Regions from separate parts of the Streptomyces sp. NPDC007808 genome, predicted to be linked through region 4. Evidence: riboswitches for the same ligand, from Rfam matches in the RefSeq annotation. Region 4 holds a riboswitch; each other region holds the start of a gene.
What was found. A riboswitch is a leader RNA that binds a small molecule or an ion and turns the genes downstream of it on or off. The one in region 4 is predicted to bind cobalamin.

Region 1: linked by a shared signal. The riboswitch ahead of ACFYNL_RS29410 (ABC transporter substrate-binding protein) and the one ahead of ACFYNL_RS37670 (cobalamin biosynthesis protein) in region 4 are both predicted to bind cobalamin.
Region 2: linked by a shared signal. The riboswitch ahead of ACFYNL_RS29035 (energy-coupling factor ABC transporter permease) and the one ahead of ACFYNL_RS37670 (cobalamin biosynthesis protein) in region 4 are both predicted to bind cobalamin.
Region 3: linked by a shared signal. The riboswitch ahead of ACFYNL_RS08055 (prenyltransferase/squalene oxidase repeat-containing protein) and the one ahead of ACFYNL_RS37670 (cobalamin biosynthesis protein) in region 4 are both predicted to bind cobalamin.

What each region holds. Positions count from the first base shown of each region.
Region 1 covers NZ_JBIAEQ010000008.1:232,035-236,722, forward strand. Annotated here, with positions in the region: gene ACFYNL_RS29405 (alpha/beta hydrolase family protein) at 1-484, shown strand, start outside; cobalamin riboswitch at 1,384-1,514, shown strand; gene ACFYNL_RS29410 (ABC transporter substrate-binding protein) at 1,577-2,617, shown strand; gene ACFYNL_RS29415 (FecCD family ABC transporter permease) at 2,614-3,678, shown strand; gene ACFYNL_RS29420 (ABC transporter ATP-binding protein) at 3,948-4,688, shown strand, end outside.
Region 2 covers NZ_JBIAEQ010000008.1:148,687-153,374, forward strand. Annotated here, with positions in the region: gene ACFYNL_RS29025 (M20/M25/M40 family metallo-hydrolase) at 1-1,155, opposite strand, end outside; gene ACFYNL_RS29030 (M55 family metallopeptidase) at 1,148-1,981, opposite strand; cobalamin riboswitch at 2,082-2,268, shown strand; gene ACFYNL_RS29035 (energy-coupling factor ABC transporter permease) at 2,298-2,999, shown strand; gene ACFYNL_RS29040 (energy-coupling factor ABC transporter substrate-binding protein) at 2,996-3,382, shown strand; gene cbiQ (cobalt ECF transporter T component CbiQ) at 3,389-4,138, shown strand; gene ACFYNL_RS29050 (ATP-binding cassette domain-containing protein) at 4,135-4,688, shown strand, end outside.
Region 3 covers NZ_JBIAEQ010000002.1:394,363-399,050, forward strand. Annotated here, with positions in the region: gene ACFYNL_RS08045 (aldehyde dehydrogenase) at 1-934, opposite strand, end outside; gene ACFYNL_RS08050 (MBL fold metallo-hydrolase) at 1,101-2,129, shown strand; cobalamin riboswitch at 2,318-2,469, shown strand; gene ACFYNL_RS08055 (prenyltransferase/squalene oxidase repeat-containing protein) at 2,583-3,806, shown strand; gene ACFYNL_RS08060 (SCO2322 family protein) at 3,809-4,462, shown strand; gene ACFYNL_RS08065 (energy-coupling factor transporter transmembrane component T) at 4,459-4,688, shown strand, end outside.
Region 4 covers NZ_JBIAEQ010000012.1:214,427-219,114, reverse strand. Annotated here, with positions in the region: gene ACFYNL_RS37685 (class II aldolase/adducin family protein) at 1-462, opposite strand, end outside; gene ACFYNL_RS37680 (anion permease) at 817-2,049, shown strand; gene ACFYNL_RS37675 (hypothetical protein) at 2,095-2,316, shown strand; cobalamin riboswitch at 2,491-2,623, shown strand; gene ACFYNL_RS37670 (cobalamin biosynthesis protein) at 2,731-3,666, shown strand; gene ACFYNL_RS37665 (cobyric acid synthase) at 3,669-4,688, shown strand, end outside.

The DNA.
Region 1 (4,688 bases), on a different contig from region 4:
CGGTTACACGGCGGCGGCCCTTGCCGGGGCCCGTGTCGATCCGCAGATCCTGTGGGCTGTGCTGACGGGAACGATCCCTCTGCCGGAGATCCCCGAGTTCCCCGGCGCACTGGACGCGCTGCGGAAGAAGTATCCACTGGACGAGTCGTCACGACGTGCGCTGGATGCCGCCGCGGCAGACCTCTCGGATCCCCGAGTGCGGGCGGTCTTCCAGGTAGCCCCCGGTGTGGGCAGTCTCGTGACCCCGGAAAGCCTGGCAACCGTGCGGGTGCCTGTGGGCATCCGCTGGGGTGGAGCAGACACGGTCAACCCGTACGACGTCGACACCAAGCCGTACCTGGAGCACATTCCCACAGCGAGTGGTGGCTCGGCCGGCCCCGATGTCCGCCACGACGACTTCTTCGCCCCGGAACCTGCCGACCCGACTGTCCGCGTTCGGGTCGGCAGGGAGGCGGCCGCCTTCTTCCAACAGCACCTTGGCTGACACCCCGGCGGACACGGCGTCGGCGTAGAGCACGGGGCTACCAGCGTTGAGTATCGAGCACGGGGCCACCAGCGTTGAGCACGGCCACTGGCGCCAAGGCAACTGCATTGGTCGTCGCCTGGGCCTGAGCCATCTGGGCGTGAGGCGCTGAGCTGACTCGCTGACCCCCTGCTTTCATGGCGCCCGGTTTGCGAGCGATCCTCGGGTCTGGTTGCTCCGGCGCACAGGTCCCGGCCGTGGCAGGGATATGGGAAATCGCTGACGTGCCGCCGTGCAGCGAGTGGCACTCGGTACGGGCGCCCGGACTTGTGCCCGACGGACACGGTGGTGGCTGCGCTGCGGACGCTGTGGCGTTCAGGGCGACCCCATCATCCGAAGTCCGTGCCATCCCCCGGGCCAAGACCTGGTCAGCACGGACACCACTGCCTGGTCACTCGTCTCCCAGGGCACCCCAGGCGCAGCACACCTGAACCGTCTGGCCCGGCACCCGGCCGGGCCGTCTGCACTGTGTGTCCTCAAGGAAATGGGGCCTGCGCCCGATGGCCTTCTCCTGCCCGGGCGATGAGGGTGGAAGGCCAGGTCACGTCGGTGGGGGAAGGGGCGCCGACGCCGGGGGTGCGACGGGGACGGCGGTGCTGCCCGCCGCCTCGGCTCCGTTCCGGCCCGGTCGGCGCCCGGTCGACGGTGGACTCGACGCCGAGGGCGGCGGAGGGTGTCGAGCGCTGAGGTGGGAGCGGGAGGCCGCTCCGGTGGGAGCGGGAGGCTGACCGTCAGTCAGAGTCCGTGGCCGGAAAAGGCCCCTGGCGAAGGCGATCACACCCCAGCGGGGGCGGGTGAGCGCGTGGTAACTTCCGGACGCCAGTCGAATCCGTGGGCGCGGTCGTACGCGTACACGGGTCAGGGAATCCGGTGAGAGTCCGGAACTGACGCGCAGCGGTAAGGGTGACGGGCGGGGCAACAGCCACTGGAGCACGGCCACGGCCGGATCCGGGAAGGCGCCCCGTCAGGGCGATCCCGAGTCCGAAGACCTGCTGGCAGCAGACCGTCCGAACGGGCTCCGCGCATGGGCCCCGACGCCGAGGAAGTCACACCGTGCTCCTGTCACGTTCCGTCCGCTGTTCCGTTCTGCTCCTGACCGGAGCGCTGCTGCTGTCCGCGTGCGGTGCGGGCTCGTCGTCCGACGGGGCCGGCGCGTCCGGCGGCTCCGGCGGCAAGGCCGTCACGCTCGCCAACTGCGGGCAGAAGGTGACGGTCAAGGCCCCGCCCGAGCGGGCCGTGTCCCTGAACCAGGGCACCACCGAGATCATGCTCTCCCTCGGCCTGGCCGACCGCATGGTGGGGACCGCCACCTGGACCGACCCGGTCATGAAGGGACTGGAGACGGCCAACGCGATGGTTCCCCGGCTCGCTGACAACCAGCCGTCGTTCGAGAAGGTCCTGAACACCGAGCCGGACTTCGTCGCCGCCTCCTTCACGTCCCTGCTGAGCAAGGGCGGAGTGGCACCCCGTGAGAAGTTCGAGGAGCTCGGGGTGCCCACGTATCTCTCGCCCGCGGACTGCGAGGGCAAGGACAACGGCGGCGACGGGGACGGCTCCCGGACGAGGCCGCTGACCATGGAGACCGTCTACCGCGAAGTGCGGGAACTGGCGCGGATCTTCGGGGTGGAGGCGCGCGCGGAGAAGCTGGTCGCCGAGCTGAAGGCCCGGGTGGCGAAGGCCACGTCCGCGACCCGGGCCGAGGACGCGACAGTGCTGTACTGGTTCGCCAACCAGGAGTCCCCGTACATGGCGGGCTGCTGTGGCGCGCCCGGCATCATCACGCACGCGCTCGGCGCGAAGAACGTCTTCGACGACAGCACGCAGGAGTGGCCCCAGATCAACTGGGAGACCGTCGCCGACCGCAACCCCGATGTGCTCGTCATCGGAGACCTGACCCGCAAGCGGCAGACCGCGGAGACCGCCGCGAAGAAGATCGCTTTCCTGGAGTCCAACCCGGCGACAAGGAACATGGACGCGGTCAAGAAGAAGCGGTACGTGCTGGTCAGCGGGCAGGTGATGAACCCGACCATCCGCACCGTCGAGGGCGTGGAGAAGGTTGCGGCGGCCCTGCGCGAGTACCGGCTCGCCGGATGACCACCACCCTGCGCCCGCCCGCGGCCCGGCCGTCGCGGACCGCCGCCCGCGCGCTGCGTGACGCGGCCGGCCTGGGTGCCGGACTGGCGGTGCTCGCCGCGTCCGTCGCCGTGGCCATCACCATCGGCCCGGCGGACATCGGCGTCGGCGACGTCTGGTCGGCGGTGGCCTCCCATCTCGGTTGGGGCAGCACGGAGTTGTCCCCCATCCGGGACGGCATCGTGTGGAACCTGCGGCTGCCGCGCACCCTGCTCGCCGCGGTGTGCGGGGCAGGACTCGCCGTGTGCGGAGCGGTGATGCAGTCGCTGCTGCGCAACCCGCTCGCCGACCCGTTCGTCCTGGGCGTGTCCTCCGGGGCGTCTACCGGCGCCGTCGTCGTGGTCGTCCTCGGCGCCGGGGGCGGTGTCCTGTCCGTCTCCGGGGGCGCGTTCGTGGGCGCGGTCGGCTCGTTCGCGCTGGTGCTGCTGCTCAGTCACACGCTCGGCGGGACGACGGACCGGGTCGTGCTGTCCGGGGTGGCCGCCATGCAGTTGTTCTCGGCGCTGACCTCGTTCGTCGTGATGACGGCGGCCGACGCCGAGACCACCCGGGGCGTGCTGTTCTGGCTGCTCGGGTCGCTCAGCGGGGCCGACTGGAGCGAGGTGTGGCTGTGCCTGGCCGTCCTGGGGCTCGCCCTCGTGGTGTGTCTCGGGTACGCGCGCACCCTGGACGCCTTCGCCTTCGGCCAGGACGCGGCGGCGACGCTCGGGGTCGCGGTCGCCCGGACCCGGCTGGTGCTGCTGTGCGTGACCGCGCTGCTGACCGCCGCCCTGGTCAGCGCGGCGGGCGCGATCGGCTTCGTCGGCCTGGTCCTGCCGCACGCCGCCCGCGCCCTCGTCGGCCCGGGGCACGGCCGCCTGCTACCAGTCACCGCGGTCGCCGGGGCGGTGTTCCTGGTGTGGGCCGACACCCTGGCCCGTACCGTCCTCGACCCCCAGGAGGTGCCGGTCGGCGTGGTGACGTCGCTGGTCGGCGTTCCGGCGTTCGTCCTGGTCCTGTACCGCACGAGGAGGCGGCGATGACGATCGGCACCGGGCGCCGGGACGAGGATTCCCGGCCTCCGCACCCCGGAGCGGCACCTGACGGGTCTGCACCTGACGGGTCTGCACCTGACGAACCAGCACCCGAGGGGCCGGCACCCGCCACGCCGGTGACCGCCGGGCCCACATCCGCGAAGCGGACGACCGGCGGATCGACCACCGAGGGGCCGGCAACGGTCGGGCGGACGACCGGTGGGCCGACAGCCGCCGAGCAGTCGCCCGGCCGGCCGCCCACCCTCGTCGCCGACCGTGTGAGCCGCACCGTCGACGGGCGGCTGATCCTCGACGGTGTCAGCCTCGACCCTCGGCCCGGCTCCGTGACCGGCCTGCTCGGTCCCAACGGCTCGGGGAAGTCGACGCTGCTGCGGCTGCTGTCCGGGGTGCTCGCCCCGGCCTGCGGGGTCGTCACCCTTGACGGGCGCCCCCTGCCCGACTGGAACCGCCGCGCGATCGCCCGGCGCGTGGCGGTGGTCGAGCAGCACGCCGAGACCCTCGTCGAACTGACGGTCCGCGACGTGGTGCGCCTCGGCCGCATTCCGCACCGCCGCGCCTGGACTCCCACGACCGAGGCGGACGAGAACGCCGTACGCACCGCCCTGGAACGCACCGGACTCGGCGGCCGGGCCGACCAGCCCTGGCAGACGCTCTCGGGCGGCGAACGCCAACGCGTCCAGATCGCCCGTGCCCTGGCCCAGGAGCCTCGCGAGCTGCTGCTGGACGAACCCACCAACCACCTCGACATCCACCACCAGCTCGACCTGCTGCACCTGGTCGCCCACCTGCCCGTCACCAGCGTCGTCGCCCTGCACGACCTCAACCTGGCGGCCATGTACTGCGACCAGGTCGTCATCCTCCGGCAGGGCCGGGTGGTGGCCGCCGGAGCCCCGGGCGCCACGCTGACCGAGTCCCTGATCGCCGACGTCTACGGCGTACGCGCCGCGGTCACCCACCCCGGTCCGGGTGCCCGGCCGCACATCCGCTTCCTGGGGACG
Region 2 (4,688 bases), on a different contig from region 4:
CGAGAACTGCTTGGCGTCCGTGCCGCCGGGCATGCAGTACGGCACGACGTGCCCCTCGGGGGCGAAATCCTCGACAGCGGCGCGCATCCGGGCGTACGTCGGCGAGTCCAGCGGCGCCTGGAGGGCGACGATCTCGCGGTGGAGGTACTCCCACTCCACGTCGGGGCCGGTGAGGCGGTCGAGGGTCTCGTGGAACTCCTCCTCGCCGCCCGGGAGACAGCGTCCGTCGACATACGCGACGGCCTCCCCCGGGATCACGTTCACCTTGTAACCCGCCTCCAGCATCGTGGGGTTGGCGCTGTTGCGGACGGTCGCCTCGACGAGCCGGGCCGCCCGGCCGAGCTTCTTCAGCAGGCCGTCCACGTCGTCCAGGTCGGCGTCGAGGCCGTACAGCGCGGCGAGTTCGGTGAGGGCGGCGCGGACCGTCGGGGTCAGCCGCAGCGGCCACTCGTGCGCGCCGATCCGGGTGACGGCCGCGGCGAGGCGGGTCACCGCGTTCTCCCGGTTGGGCTGGGAGCCGTGCGCGGCCCGCCCGCGTGCCGTGAGCCTGAGCCAGGCGGTGCCCCGTTCACCGGCCGCGATCGGGTAGATCTGCCGCCCGTCGCCGTCGTGGAAGGTGAACGCGCCGGACTCGCCGATGCCCTCGGTGCAGCCCTCGAACAGCCCGGCGTGCCGATCGGCGAGGAATCCGGCGCCGTCCTCGGCGCTGGCCTCCTCGTCCGCGGTGAACGCGATCACGACGTCCCGCCGGGGCCGGACGCCGTGCCTTGCCCAGGCCCGCACCACGGCCAGGATCATCGCGTCCATGTTCTTCATGTCGACCGCGCCCCGGCCCCACACCACCCCGTCGCGGATCTCCCCGGAGAAGGGGTGCACGCTCCACTCGGCGGCCTGGGCGGGCACGACGTCCAGGTGACCGTGGACGAGCAGCGCGTCCGCCGACGGGTCGGTGCCCTCGATGCGGGCGACGACGTTGGTCCGGCCCCGGGTGCGCTCCAGCAGGGTGGGCTCCAGACCCGCCTCGGCCAGCCGCGCGGCCGCGTACTCGGCGGCGGGGCGCTCCTGGCAGTCCCCGCCGCCGCGGTTGGTGGTGTCGACGCGGATGAGGTCGGAGGTGAACGTCACGACCTCGTCCAGTGCCTGCTGGTCAGCCATACTGCTCCTCCACCGCCGCCGAGGCGATCGTGGTCACTGCCTTGAAGGTACGGATTCCCGCGTACATGTGCTCGCTCGTGTACGCCACCTTCCGCTCCCCGGTCCGTTCCACACCCGGGACGACGGTGACGGCCATCGCCAGGTGCTCGGCGTCGAACTCGACAGCGACCGTGAACGGCCCCGCGCGCACCGGTTCCTGACGGACCGCCAGCGAGGCGGCCTCCTTGGCCGCGGCGCGGATGCCGGCGGCGGTCCTGGCCGGCGTACGGCACACCGCCGCGTACCGCGAGACATGGTCCTTGACGGCGACCTTCAGCGCGCCGGGCGCGTACCCGAGCGCGTCCTCGCAGGCCACGTCGTCGCCGGTGACGAGCACGACGGGCACGCCGTACTCGGCGGCGACGTGCGCGTTCAGCAGCCCCTCGCTCGCGCGGACGCCGTTCAGCCACACCCCTGTGATCTGGTTCGCGAGGTAGGTGTGGGCGAGGACACCCTCCATGCCGGCGCCCGCGTGGTAGCCGACGAAGGCGATCCCGTCCACGTCGCCGTGCTGGACGCCCTCGACCATGGAGAGTTCCTTGTGCCGGCCGGTGAGCATCTGAGCCCGCTCGTCGAGCCGTTCCAACAGCAGGTTGCGCATGGACCAGTGCGCCTCGTTGATGACGACGGCGTCGGCGCCCCCGTCGAAGAATCCCCGCACGGCGGCGTCGACGTCCGAGGTGAACATCCCGCGGCACCGCTCCCACTGTGGCGTCCCCGGCAGCACGTCCCCCGGCCAGGTCACGCCGGTGGCGCCCTCCATGTCGGCGCTGATGAGGATCTTCATGTTCCGTCACGTTACGCGCCGAGGGGGAAACCCGCCATGAAGCGGGCGAACGCCACTTTCACGCCCCCGGGGCCCGCTTGTCAGCCACCCGCTGCGGGCACTACTGTCACCACGCCTTGGTGAACGGGAAATCCGGTGTGATGCCGGTGCGGCCCTCGCCACTGTGAATCGGGAAGTCCGGCTCCAGCCCTCACGGGCAGCCACTGGGTCCCTCCGGACCCGGGAAGGCGGAGCACGGGCGGTGGTACCCGTCAGCCAGGAGACCGGCCAAGGCACGTCAACCATCCACGAGGTGCTGGAGAGGGTCTGCTGAGCCATGCACATAGCCGAGGGTTTCCTGCCTCCGGCGCACGCGGTCGCCTGGAGCGTAGCGTCGGCGCCGTTCGTCGTCCACGGAGTCCGTTCACTCACCCGTGAGGTCAGGGAGCATCCCGAGAGCACCCTGCTCCTCGGCGCCTCCGGAGCCTTCACCTTCGTCCTGTCCGCGCTCAAGCTGCCGTCGGTGACCGGGAGCTGCTCCCATCCCACCGGCACGGGGCTGGGCGCCATCCTGTTCCGGCCCCCGATCATGGCGGTCCTGGGCACGATCACCCTGCTCTTCCAGGCGCTGCTGCTCGCGCACGGCGGTCTGACCACGCTCGGCGCGAACGTCTTCTCGATGGCGATCGTCGGGCCATGGGCCGGATACGCCGTCTACAAGCTGCTGCGGCGTTTCGACGTGCCGCTGATGGTCGCCGTCTTCTTCGGCGCGTTCGTCGCCGACCTGTCCACCTACTGCGTCACCAGCGTCCAGCTGGCGCTCGCCTTCCCCGACCCGGGCAGCGGATTCCTGGGCGCGCTCGGCAAGTTCGGTTCCATCTTCGCCCTCACGCAGATCCCCCTCGCGGTGAGCGAGGGCCTGCTCACGGTGCTCGTCATGCGGCTGCTGGTGCAGTCCAGCAAGGGCGAACTGACCCGGCTTGGCGTGCTCCTCGCCAAGAAGCAGTCCCGGACCGAGACGGAGGCGGTGGCCCGATGAGCAAGAACACCAGGATCAACCTCGTGCTGCTGCTCGTGGTGGCCGCGCTGGCCGTGCTGCCGCTGGCGCTCGGCCTCGGCGACCACAAGGAGGAGCCGTTCACGGGCGCCGACGGTGAGGCCGAGTCGGCGATCACCGAGATCGAGCCGGACTACGAGCCCTGGTTCTCACCCCTGTACGAACCGCCGTCCGGTGAGATCGAGTCGGCGCTGTTCTCCCTGCAGGCGGCCCTCGGCGCCGGAGTGCTCGCCTACTACTTCGGTCTGCACCGGGGGCGGCGGCAGGGTGAGCAGCGGGCGCTGGAGCGGGAACGGGACCGGGACCGGGAGGCCGGGAGCGTCCCGAGCGGCACCGCCGGGAAGTCGTCGGCCGAAGGGGACTGAGCCCGCGTGCTGCCGATCGACGCGGCGGCGCACAGCAGTCGCTGGCGCCGCCGCCACCCCGTGGACAAGGCCGTGCTCGGGCTGGGTCTCACCGCGCTCGCGATCTCGCTGCCGCCCTGGCCGGGCGGGGCCCTGGTGCTGGTCACCGCCCTGTTGGTGCTGCTGGGTCCCGCGGGGGTGCCGGGGCGCCGGCTGTGGCGGGCGTACCGGGTGCCGCTGGGCTTCTGCGTGACCGGCGCGGTGACGCTGCTCGTCCAGGTCGGCGGTCCCGGGGGCATGGTCTCGCTCGCCGACGGCGGTCCGCTGCGCGCCGGGGAGCTGCTGCTGCGCACCTCGGCGGCCTCCCTCGGGGTGCTGCTGTTCGCCTTCACCACGCCGATGTCCGATCTGCTGCCCCGGCTGGTGAAGGCGGGGGTGCCCGCGCCGGTGGTCGACGTGGCCCTGGTGACGTACCGCATGAGCTTCCTGCTCCTGGACTCGGTGCGCCGCATCCGGGAGGCCCAGGCGGCTCGGCTCGGGCACATGAGCCGGGCCGCGGAGTGGCGTTCCCTGGCCGGGCTCGGCGCCGTCGCCTTCGTGCGCGCATTCGACCGGGCCACCCGGCTCCAGGCCGGGCTCGCCGGGCGGGGGTACGACGGTACCCTGCGCGTCCTGGTGCCCGAGGCCCGGGTCTCCGTCCGTTTCACGGCCGCGAGTTGCGTGCTGCTCGCAGCGCTGGCCGCCCTCACCCTCGTACTGGAGAAGGCCCTGCCATGAGCGAGCCCACCGCCCTGGTCGCCCTGCGGGGCGCGTCCTACGCCTATGAGGACGGCCCCCTCGTTCTCGACGGCCTCGACTTCGACGTGCACGAGGGGCGCGCGCTGGCGCTGCTCGGGCGCAACGGCACCGGCAAGACCACATTGATGCGGCTGCTCAGCGGCGGACTGCGCCCGCATCAGGGCCGGTTGACGGTGGAGGGTTCCCCGGTCACCTACGACCGCAAGGGGCTGACCCGGCTGCGGACGACCGTCCAGCTGGTGGTGCAGGACCCCGACGACCAGCTGTTCGCGGCGTCCGTCGCCCAGGACGTGTCCTTCGGCCCGCTGAACCTCGGCCTCGCGGATGCCGAGGTACGGGCGCGGGTCGACGAGGCGCTCACCGCCCTGGACATCACCGCGCTGGCCGACCGGCCCACGCACCTGCTGTCGTACGGGCAGCGCAAGCGCACCGCCATCGCGGGCGCGGTGGCGATGCGGCCGAGGGTGCTGATCCTGGACGAGCCGACCGCCGGCCTCGACCCCGACGGCCAGGAACGCCTGCTGGCCAC
Region 3 (4,688 bases), on a different contig from region 4:
CGGCCGCCGCGGCGAAGGCCTCGGCGAACTCGTCGTAGCGGGAGCGCGGGAGCAGGATCCGGGTCTGGGCCACACAGGCCTGGCCGTTGTTCATCCAGGCCGCCGGGACGACCCCGGCGACGGTCGCCTCGACGTCCGCGTCCGGCAGGACCACGGCCGCCGACTTGCCGCCCAACTCCAAGGTCACCCGGGTGAGGTTGCGGGCGGCGACCTCCATGACCCGCTTGCCGGCCGCGACCGAGCCGGTGAAGGAGACCTTGTCGATCCCGGGGTGCCCGACCAGGTACTCGCTCACCTCGCGGTCCGCCGGGAGGATGGACAGCACGCCCTCCGGCAGCCCCGCCTCCCTGGTGATCTCGGCGAGGAGGTACGCGTCGAGCGGCGACTCCGGCGACGGCTTGAGCACCACCGTGCAGCCGGTGAGCAGCGCGGGCGCGAGCTTGGCCGCGGCGACGAACTGCGGGACGTTCCAGGGCGCCACGGCGGCCGCCACCCCGACCGGCTCGCGCCGCACGAGGATCTTGCCCAGCACGCCGTCCCGCCGCTCCTCGTACGGGAAGTCACGGGCGACCGTGATCGCCGCGTCCCACACCATCATCGCGCCGAGCGCCTGGGCGAGGACGCTCCAGGAGTACGGGGAGCCGTTCTCGGAGGAGACCACACGGGCGATCTCCTCGTGCCGTACGGCGATCGCGTCCTTGATGCGGGTGACGACCGCGATCCGCTCGTCGAGGCTCATCCGCGGCCAGGGCCCCTCGTCGAACGCCCTGCGCGCCACCGCCACGGCCCGGTCGACGTCGGCCGGCGAGGCGTGCGGCACGCGCCCGATGACCTCTTCGGTGTGCGGCGAGATCACCTCGATGACGTCCGTGCCCAGGGGGTCGGTCAACTCCCCGCCGATGAACAGCTGTCCGTGTTCCACGAGCTCGGTCATGGCCGACGCCTCCTGCGGAGCCTGGAGCGGGTTACGTGAGTCCCAAAGGTTTCTGACGTTGTTTCAGGAACTGATACCAGTTCTAGTTATAGTGAGCAATGGCCGTGCGGGCGGCGGCCCGCAGGGGACCGTGGCAGGTGGAGCGAAGCCAGGACGGGGGAAACCCATGGCGCGGGTGTACGACCACGGGGGCGGGGTTCGGTCCGTCCAGGTACCCATCCCTGACAACCCGCTCGGGCACACCCTGGTGTACGTCGTCGACACCGACCGCGGCCCGGTGCTCGTCGACACCGGCTGGGACGACCCGGCCTCCTGGGACACGCTCGCGGAAGGACTCGCGGCCTGCGGCACGGCGCCCGCCGAGATCCACGGTGTCGTCATCACCCATCACCACCCCGACCACCACGGCCTGTCCGGCAAGGTCCGCGAGGCCTCCGGTGCCTGGATCGCCATGCACGCGGCGGACGCGGCGATCGTCCGGCGCACCCGCGCGACCCGCCCGGAGCGCTGGTTCTCCTACATGGCGGACAAGCTCACCGCGGCGGGCGCACCCGAGGCCCATGTGGCGCCGCTGCGCACCGCCCGCCGTCCCGGGAACCTGCCGGGCTTCTCCCCCGCGGACCCCGACCGCGAGATCGTGCCCGGCGAGCTCCTCGACCTGCCCGGCCGCCGCCTGCGCGCGATCTGGACCCCGGGCCACACCCCCGGCCACGTCTGCCTGCACCTGGAGGAAGAACACCCGGACCGGCTCGCCGGGCACGGCCGCCTGTTCTCCGGCGACCACCTCCTGCCCGGCATCACCCCGCACATCGGCCTGTACGAGGACCCGGACGACACCACCGTCACGGACCCCCTCGGCGACTACCTCGACTCCCTCGAACGCATCGGCCGGCTCGCCCCCGCCGAAGTCCTGCCAGCCCACCAGCACGCGTTCACCGACGCGCCCGCCCGCGTACGGGAGTTGCTGACCCACCACGAGGCCCGGCTCACCGGCCTGCGCGCTCTCCTGCGCGAACCCCTCACCCCCTGGCAGCTCGCCGAGCGCATGGAGTGGAACCGGCCCTGGGAGCAGATCCCGTACGGCTCACGGAACATCGCGATCGCGGAGGCGGAGGCGCACGTACGGCGGCTGGTGAAGCTGGGGAGGGCGGAGGCGGTGGCGGGGAGTGATCCGGTGACGTACGTGGCGTGGTGAAGCAGCAGCATGGACGCCATGGGCCCCCGGGCGGCCTCGGCGCGTCCGTCGGCGTGGCCCTCCCGGTCGCGGCGCAGCACCCACGCCTCGTCGATCTCGTACACGTCGCACGCGCGCCCCGAGGCCGGCAGCCGTCCGGTCCTCCCCGTGATCCCCATGCGCCCGAACCTGTCCGCGCCCCGGCCTCCCCTCAGCGGTTTCCCTACGGGCCGGTAGAGTGGCCGCGTCGTCATCACACCCGTACGGGGGGAAGCCGGTGCAAATCCGGCGCTGACCCGCAACCGTGAACCGGTCGGAGAAGGCCGGTGAGCCGGATCGCCCCGTACGGATTCGTGACCGGCTCACGTGCACCGGCAGCCGGCCGGAGCACGGCACCGTCGAGGTATACGGAGCCGAGCCGCCCGGGGTCTCCCTGTGCTGCCCGGCCCCTTCAGGGAAGGGCATTCGCCGATCATGCACGTCCGCCGCACCGCCGCGGTCCTGGCCGCCGTCACCGTGATCGGCACGGTCACGCCCGCCTTCGCCGCCGACCCGTCCGCGTCGCCGTCCGTGGCGCTCCCGGCCGGCCTGTACGGCACGTCCGACCCGACGTACGACGGGGTGTGGCGGCAGTCCCTCGCGCTGCTCGCCCAGGACACGGTGGGTGTGAAGCCGGCCGACGAGGCCGTGGACTGGCTGACCGGACAGCAGTGCGCCGACGGGTCGTTCGCCCCCTACCGTGCCGACGTCTCGAAGGACTGCGGGGCCAAGACCCCCGTCGACACCAACAACACGGCCGCCGCCGTCCAGGCCCTCGCCGCGCTCGGCGGGCACGACAGCGCGGCCGGCAAGGCGGTGGCCTGGCTGAAGTCCGTGCAGAACGAGGACGGCGGCTGGGGGTACGTGCCGGGCGGCGCGAGCGACGCCAACTCGACCTCCGTGGTGATCGGCGCGCTCGCGGCCGTCGGCGAGAAGCCCGGCGAGGTGCGCAAGGACGGCAGGTCCCCGTACGACGCCCTGCTGGAGCTGTCCTTGCCGTGCGGCGACGAGGACGCCGGGGCGCTCGCGTTCCAGCCCGGCAAGAAGGGGGCGCTGGCGGCCAACGCCGACGCGACCGCCGCGGGTGTGCTGGGCCTGCTCGGCAAGGGCCTCGTGACGACGCCCGGCAAGGCGGCCGAGGACGCCCCGAAGTGCCTCGGCGGCAAGAGCCCGACCCCCGCCGACGCGGCCCTCAACGGCACCGCCTACCTCGGCCGCGCCCTGAGCGGGACCGGGTACCTGAAGTCCGTGATGCCCGGTGCGAAGGACCAGCCCGACTACGGCAACACGGCCGACGCGGTCGTCGCGCTCGCCGCGCGATCCGGCGCCGACGCGGCCCGCGAGCCGCTGCGCTGGCTGGAGCGGAACTCCGCGAAGTGGGCCGGGCAGAGCGGCCCCGCCGCCTACGCCCAGCTGATCTTCGCCGCCCACGCGACCGGCACCGACCCTCGGGACTTCGGCGGCGCGGACCTCATCCGGCAGCTCAACGCGACGGGCCCGGCGCCGCGGTCCGCGCCGGACGCGTCGGCGTCGGCGAAGGCCGCGGAGCGGGAGGAGGACGACAACGGCGGCGTCAGCTGGTGGTGGATCGTCGGCGTCGGCCTGGTCGCGGGCATCGGTGTCGGCTTCCTGATCAGCGGCCGCAACAAGGGCAAGTGACCGTGGTCCGCCGCGCTCTGACCCTCCTGCTCGCCGCGCTCGCCGTCCTGGCGGGCGTGACCCTGCCCGCCCAGGCGGCCGGTTACCGCTACTGGTCCTTCTGGGACCGGGACGGCAACACCTGGACCTACGCCACCCAGGGCCCCGCCACCGCCCGCCCGTCCGACGGTGACGTCCAGGGCCTCAGGTTCGCGGTGAGCGAGGACTCCGGGGACGCGGCGCGGCCTCGGGGCGCCGCCGTGTTCGAGGTGATCTGCGCGCGGACACCGGCGCGCGAGGGCATGAAGCGGGTCGCCCTGGTCATCGACTTCGGGACCCCGCGGGACGCCCCGTCGGGCGAGACACCCCCGGCCCGCCGCACGGCCTGCGCACGGCTGGCCCCGGACGCGACGACGGCCGAGGCCCTGGCCGAGGTGGCCGAGCCGCTGCGCTACGACACCAACGCCCTGCTGTGCGCGATCGCGGGCTACCCGCGCAAGGGCTGCGGCGAGCAGGTCTCGGGGACGGCCGACCGGCCGACGCCCGCGCTGCAGCCGGCCGCCGAGGGGGAGGCCGGCTCGGACGGCGGCCCGTCGGTGGGCCTGGTGGCGGGGATCGCCGCGGTGGCCGTACTGGGAGCGGCAGCGATCTGGCAGGCACGACGGCGGCGACCGTGACGGCCGGGGCACGGCTGCACCCCGGCGCCTGGTGGCTGTGGGCTCTGGCTCTCGGGACCGCGGCCACCCGCACCACCAACCCGCTCCTGCTCACCCTCCTGATAGCGACGTCCGCCTATGTCGTGGCGACCTGCCGCCCCGACGCCCCCTGGGCCCGCTCCTACGGCGGCTTCGTCAAGCTCGCCCTCGCCGTGCTCTTCATCCGTCTCTTCTTCGCCGTGGCCCT
Region 4 (4,688 bases):
GAGCATGCTGTCGGCCAACTCCTCGGTGCCGTACGTCGCATAGGGGGCGACTCGGACGGGTCCTCCGAGCGCCGCCGCCATGTAGTGGATCAGCGGTAGCTCGGGGACCAGGGTCGAGACGGCCGTCGCATGGACCGCGTGCGTGTGGACGACGGCGCCGGCGTCGGTGGTGCGGTACACGGCGAGGTGCATCGGCAGTTCGCTCGTCGGCACCAGGGCACCCAGGACCTGCCGGCCCTCCAGGTCCACCCCGGTCACGTCCTCCGCGGTCAGCCGGTCGTACGGCACGCCCGACGGCGTGACCAGGACGGTGTCCCCGACGCGCACCGAGACGTTCCCGGACGTGCCGACCACCAGCCCGTCGGCCACGGTCCGCCGCGCGGTCGCCACCAGCGCCTCCCAGGCTTCCAGCTCCTCGGGGCGCACCTTCCTGCCTCGCTGTTCGTGCAGCTCCTCAGTCATGCGGCGATCCTGCCAGCCGGCACCCCGGCACGGCCTTGAGTCCGCCCAGGACGGGTACCGGATCCGCACGCGCCGAGACGTCCGCGTCCCCGTCGGACGAGAGGCGGCGACGGCTGCGGCTGCCGGGTGACCAGAATCTCTTCGACGGGTCGGTGACCCGGCTGAGGACGTCCGCCCGGGGGCCACCGGCCCCGCCCCGCCCGGGCTGCGCGCCGCCAGACGGAACGAGAGCCTCCGCCCGCATGGGAGAAACCCTCCCTGTCGGACACCGTGCGGCCCGCCCCAGTTCACCTTCCGTTCACTCAGGTTACCTACGTTCAGCAAGCCAATGACCTCGAACGATTGCCTGGGTAAATGGAAAGCTTCTCGCTGATCCTCGCGATTGTGGTGGTAACCGCACTCGCGTTCGATTTCACGAACGGTTTCCACGACACCGCGAACGCGATGGCCACGACCATTTCCACGGGCGCCATGAGGCCCAAGGTCGCGGTGGCCATGTCCGCCGTCCTCAATCTCGTCGGCGCCTTCCTCTCCGTGGAGGTCGCCAACACCATCTCCAAGGGCCTCGTCGACGAGGCCGGCATCCGTCCCGAAGTCATCTTCGCCGCGCTGGTCGGCGCGATCCTGTGGAATCTGCTGACCTGGCTGGTGGGCCTGCCCTCCAGCTCGTCGCACGCCCTCATGGGCGGCCTGATCGGCGCCACCGTCGCCTCGGCCGGCTTCGGCGCGGTCCACGGCGACGTGCTCGTCACCAAGGTGCTGATCCCGGCGATCGCCGCCCCGCTGGTCGCGGGCATCGCCGCGATGCTGGCCACCCGCCTGACCTACACCCTCGGCAAGAAGGCCGACGGCGAGGCGTCCAAGAAGGGCTACCGCGCCGGCCAGATCGCCTCCGCCGGCCTGGTCTCCCTCGCCCACGGCACGAACGACGCCCAGAAGACCATGGGCATCATCACCCTCGCCCTGGTCGCCGGCGGCACCCTCGCCCCCGACTCCGACCCGCCCATGTGGGTCATCCTCTCGGCGGGCGTCGCCATCGCGCTCGGCACCTACCTCGGCGGCTGGCGCATCATCCGCACCATGGGCAAGGGCCTGACCGACCTCCAGCCGCAGCAGGGCTTCGCCGCCCAGACCAGCGCGGCCACGGTCATCCTGGCCTCCTCCCACCTGGGCTTCTCCCTCTCCACCACGCACTCCGTCTCCGGCGCGGTGATGGGCGCGGGCCTCGGCCGCAAGGGCGGCGTGGTCCGCTGGTCGACGGCGACCCGGATGTTCGTCGCGTGGGGCCTGACCCTGCCGGCGGCAGCCCTGGTCGGCGCGCTCGCGGAGTACGTGACGGGCTTCGGCGCCTGGGGCACGGGCCTGGTCGCGGTCTTCCTGGTCGTCTCCAGCGCCGCCATCTGGAAGATTTCCCGCCGCGAGGTCGTCGACCACACCAACGTCAACGACACCGAGGAGCCGGCCGGTGTGGTGACCCAGGCCATGGCCGCCGTGACCGTGCCGCCGGCGCACCCGGTGGCCGAGGACATCACGGCCACGGTCCCGCCCCAGACCTCCGAGTCGACGCCGTCGAAGGCGTCGGTCTGACCCCCACCCGGTTCCTCCTCGCCGGTTACTCAAGGAAGTAGAAGCATGAAGATCGACTGGGCGGCTCTCGGCTCCGTCTTCGGGGTCAGCCTCGTGGTCACGGTTGCCCTGGTGGGCCTGTTCACCCTCGGCATCTCCGGCCTGTCCCGCCGCGAACGTGCGGCGGCCCAGGGCGACTCGGCCGCGCTCGCGGTCACCGGGGCGTACGCCTGCTTCGCGGCGTGCGCGGCGGCCGTGGGCTACGGCATCTACCTGATCGTGGCCTGACACACACGCCGATCGTGGCCTGACGCACAGAGCGCTCGTGGCCTGAGCAACAGTGCGCCGGAGCGCGCGCGAGCACCCGGGGTGCGGGACGGAACACCGTCTCGCACCTCACGCGTGTGTGGGCCTCCGCACACTCTCCCTCCGCAGGTCAACGGCAAGTTGACGGCCCTTCCGACCCCGTGGTGGACTGCCGGGGCCATGTACGGCGGCAGAAGAGGAAGCCGGTGTGAATCCGGCGCGGTCCCGCCACTGTCACCGGGGTGGAAAGCCCCGGGAGCCAGGAACTCTCGCCGCCGGTCTCGTCGAACCAGGGCGTGGACACCCTGAGTGAGGACATAACGCGATGCTCGGCTGCCGTTCGAGATTGAGGTCCCGCACCAGGGCTCTGCCCTTCCCCGCGGCCGGCTGACGCCGATGCGTGCCGATCGCGTCTTCGCGTACGGTGCCGCCGCCGGACTTCTCGGTGATCTGCTGCTCGGCGACCCCCACCGCGGGCATCCGGTCGCCGCGTTCGGACGGGCCGCCGCCGCCGTGGAGGGGGTGTTGTGGCGCGACCACCGCGCGTGGGGTGCGCTGCACACCGCCGTGTGCGCCGGTGGCGCCGTGGCACTGGGCGCCGTCGCCGCCCGCGCCGTCCGCACCTCCCCGGCCGCGTCCGTCGCGCTGACCGGCGCCGCCGCCTGGGCGGTGGTCGGAGGGACGTCGCTGGCCCGCGAGGCCCGGCTCGTCGCGCGTGCGCTGGAGGCGGGGGACGTGGAGGCCGCGCGGGCGCGGCTGCCGCATCTGTGCGGGCGGGACCCGCAGGCGCTGGACGCGGACGGGATCGCGCGGGCCGTGGTGGAGTCCGTCGCCGAGAACACCTCCGACGCGGTCGTGGGGGCGCTGGTCTGGGGGGCCGTCGGGGGTGTGCCGGGGCTGGTCGGCTTCCGGGCCGTGAACACGCTGGACGCCATGGTGGGCCACAAGTCGCCCAGGTACCGGCGCTACGGGTGGGCCTCGGCGCGGCTGGACGACGTGGCCGGGTGGCCGGGCGCGCGGCTCACCGCCGTACTCGCGGCGCTGGCCGGACCCGATCCGCGGGGTGCCGTACGCGCCTGGCGGGAGGACGCGGCGAAGCATCCGAGCCCCAACGCCGGGCCCGTGGAGGCCTCGTTCGCCGGAGCGCTCGGGGTGCGGCTGGGCGGGACGCTCTCGTACGGCGGGCGGGTGGAGCACCGGCCCGTGCTGAACACGCGGGGGCGTGCCGTCGGCACGCCCGACGTCGAACGCGCCGTGCGGCTGTCGCGGCGCGTCACCTGGCTCGCGCTCGGCGTGTGCGCCGGAGCCCGGTTGCTGAAGAGGGGGCAATGAGCATGAGCGGTGGTCTTCTCGTCGCCGGCACCACGTCCGACGCGGGCAAGAGCGTCGTCACGGCGGGGATCTGCCGGTGGCTGGTACGGCAGGGCGTCAAGGTCGCGCCCTTCAAGGCACAGAACATGTCCCTCAACTCGTTCGTCACCCGCGAGGGCGCGGAGATCGGGCGGGCGCAGGCCATGCAGGCGCAGGCCTGCCGCGTCGAACCCACCGCGCTGATGAACCCCGTGCTGCTCAAGCCCGGTGGCGAGCAGAGCAGTCAGGTCGTGCTGCTGGGCAAGCCGGTGGGCGAGCTGAGCGCGCGCGGGTACCACGGCGGACGGCAGCAGCGGCTGCTCGGGACGGTGCTGGACTGTCTGGAGCAGTTGCGGGGCACGTATGACGCGGTGATCTGTGAGGGGGCCGGTTCTCCCGCCGAGATCAATCTGCGGCGGACCGACATCGTGAACATGGGGATCGCCCGGGGCGCCGGGCTCCCCGTCCTGGTCGTCGGTGACATCGACCGGGGCGGTGTCTTCGCCTCGTTCTTCGGCACGGTCGCGCTGCTGTCGCGCGAGGACCAGGAGTGCGTCGCCGGGTTCCTCGTCAACAAGTTCCGCGGGGACGTCTCCCTGCTGGAGCCGGGCCTGGACATGCTCCACGACCTCACGGGGCGCCGGACGTACGGCGTGCTGCCCTTCCGGCACGGACTCGGCATCGACGAGGAGGACGGGCTGCGCGTGTCCCTGCGCGGAACGGTGCGGGAGTCCGTCGTCGCGCCGCCCCTCGGCGAGGACGTGCTGCGGGTCGCCGTCTGCGCCGTACCGCTGATGTCGAACTTCACCGACGTCGACGCACTGGCCGCCGAGCCCGGTGTCGTGGTGCGGTTCGTGGACCGGCCGGAGGAACTGGCCGACGCCGACCTGGTGGTGGTCCCCGGCACCCGGGGAACCGTCCGGGCCCTGGAGTGGCTGCGCGAGCGGGGGCTCGCCGACGCCCTCGTGCGCAGGGCCGCCGAGCAGCGGCCCGTCCTCGGCATC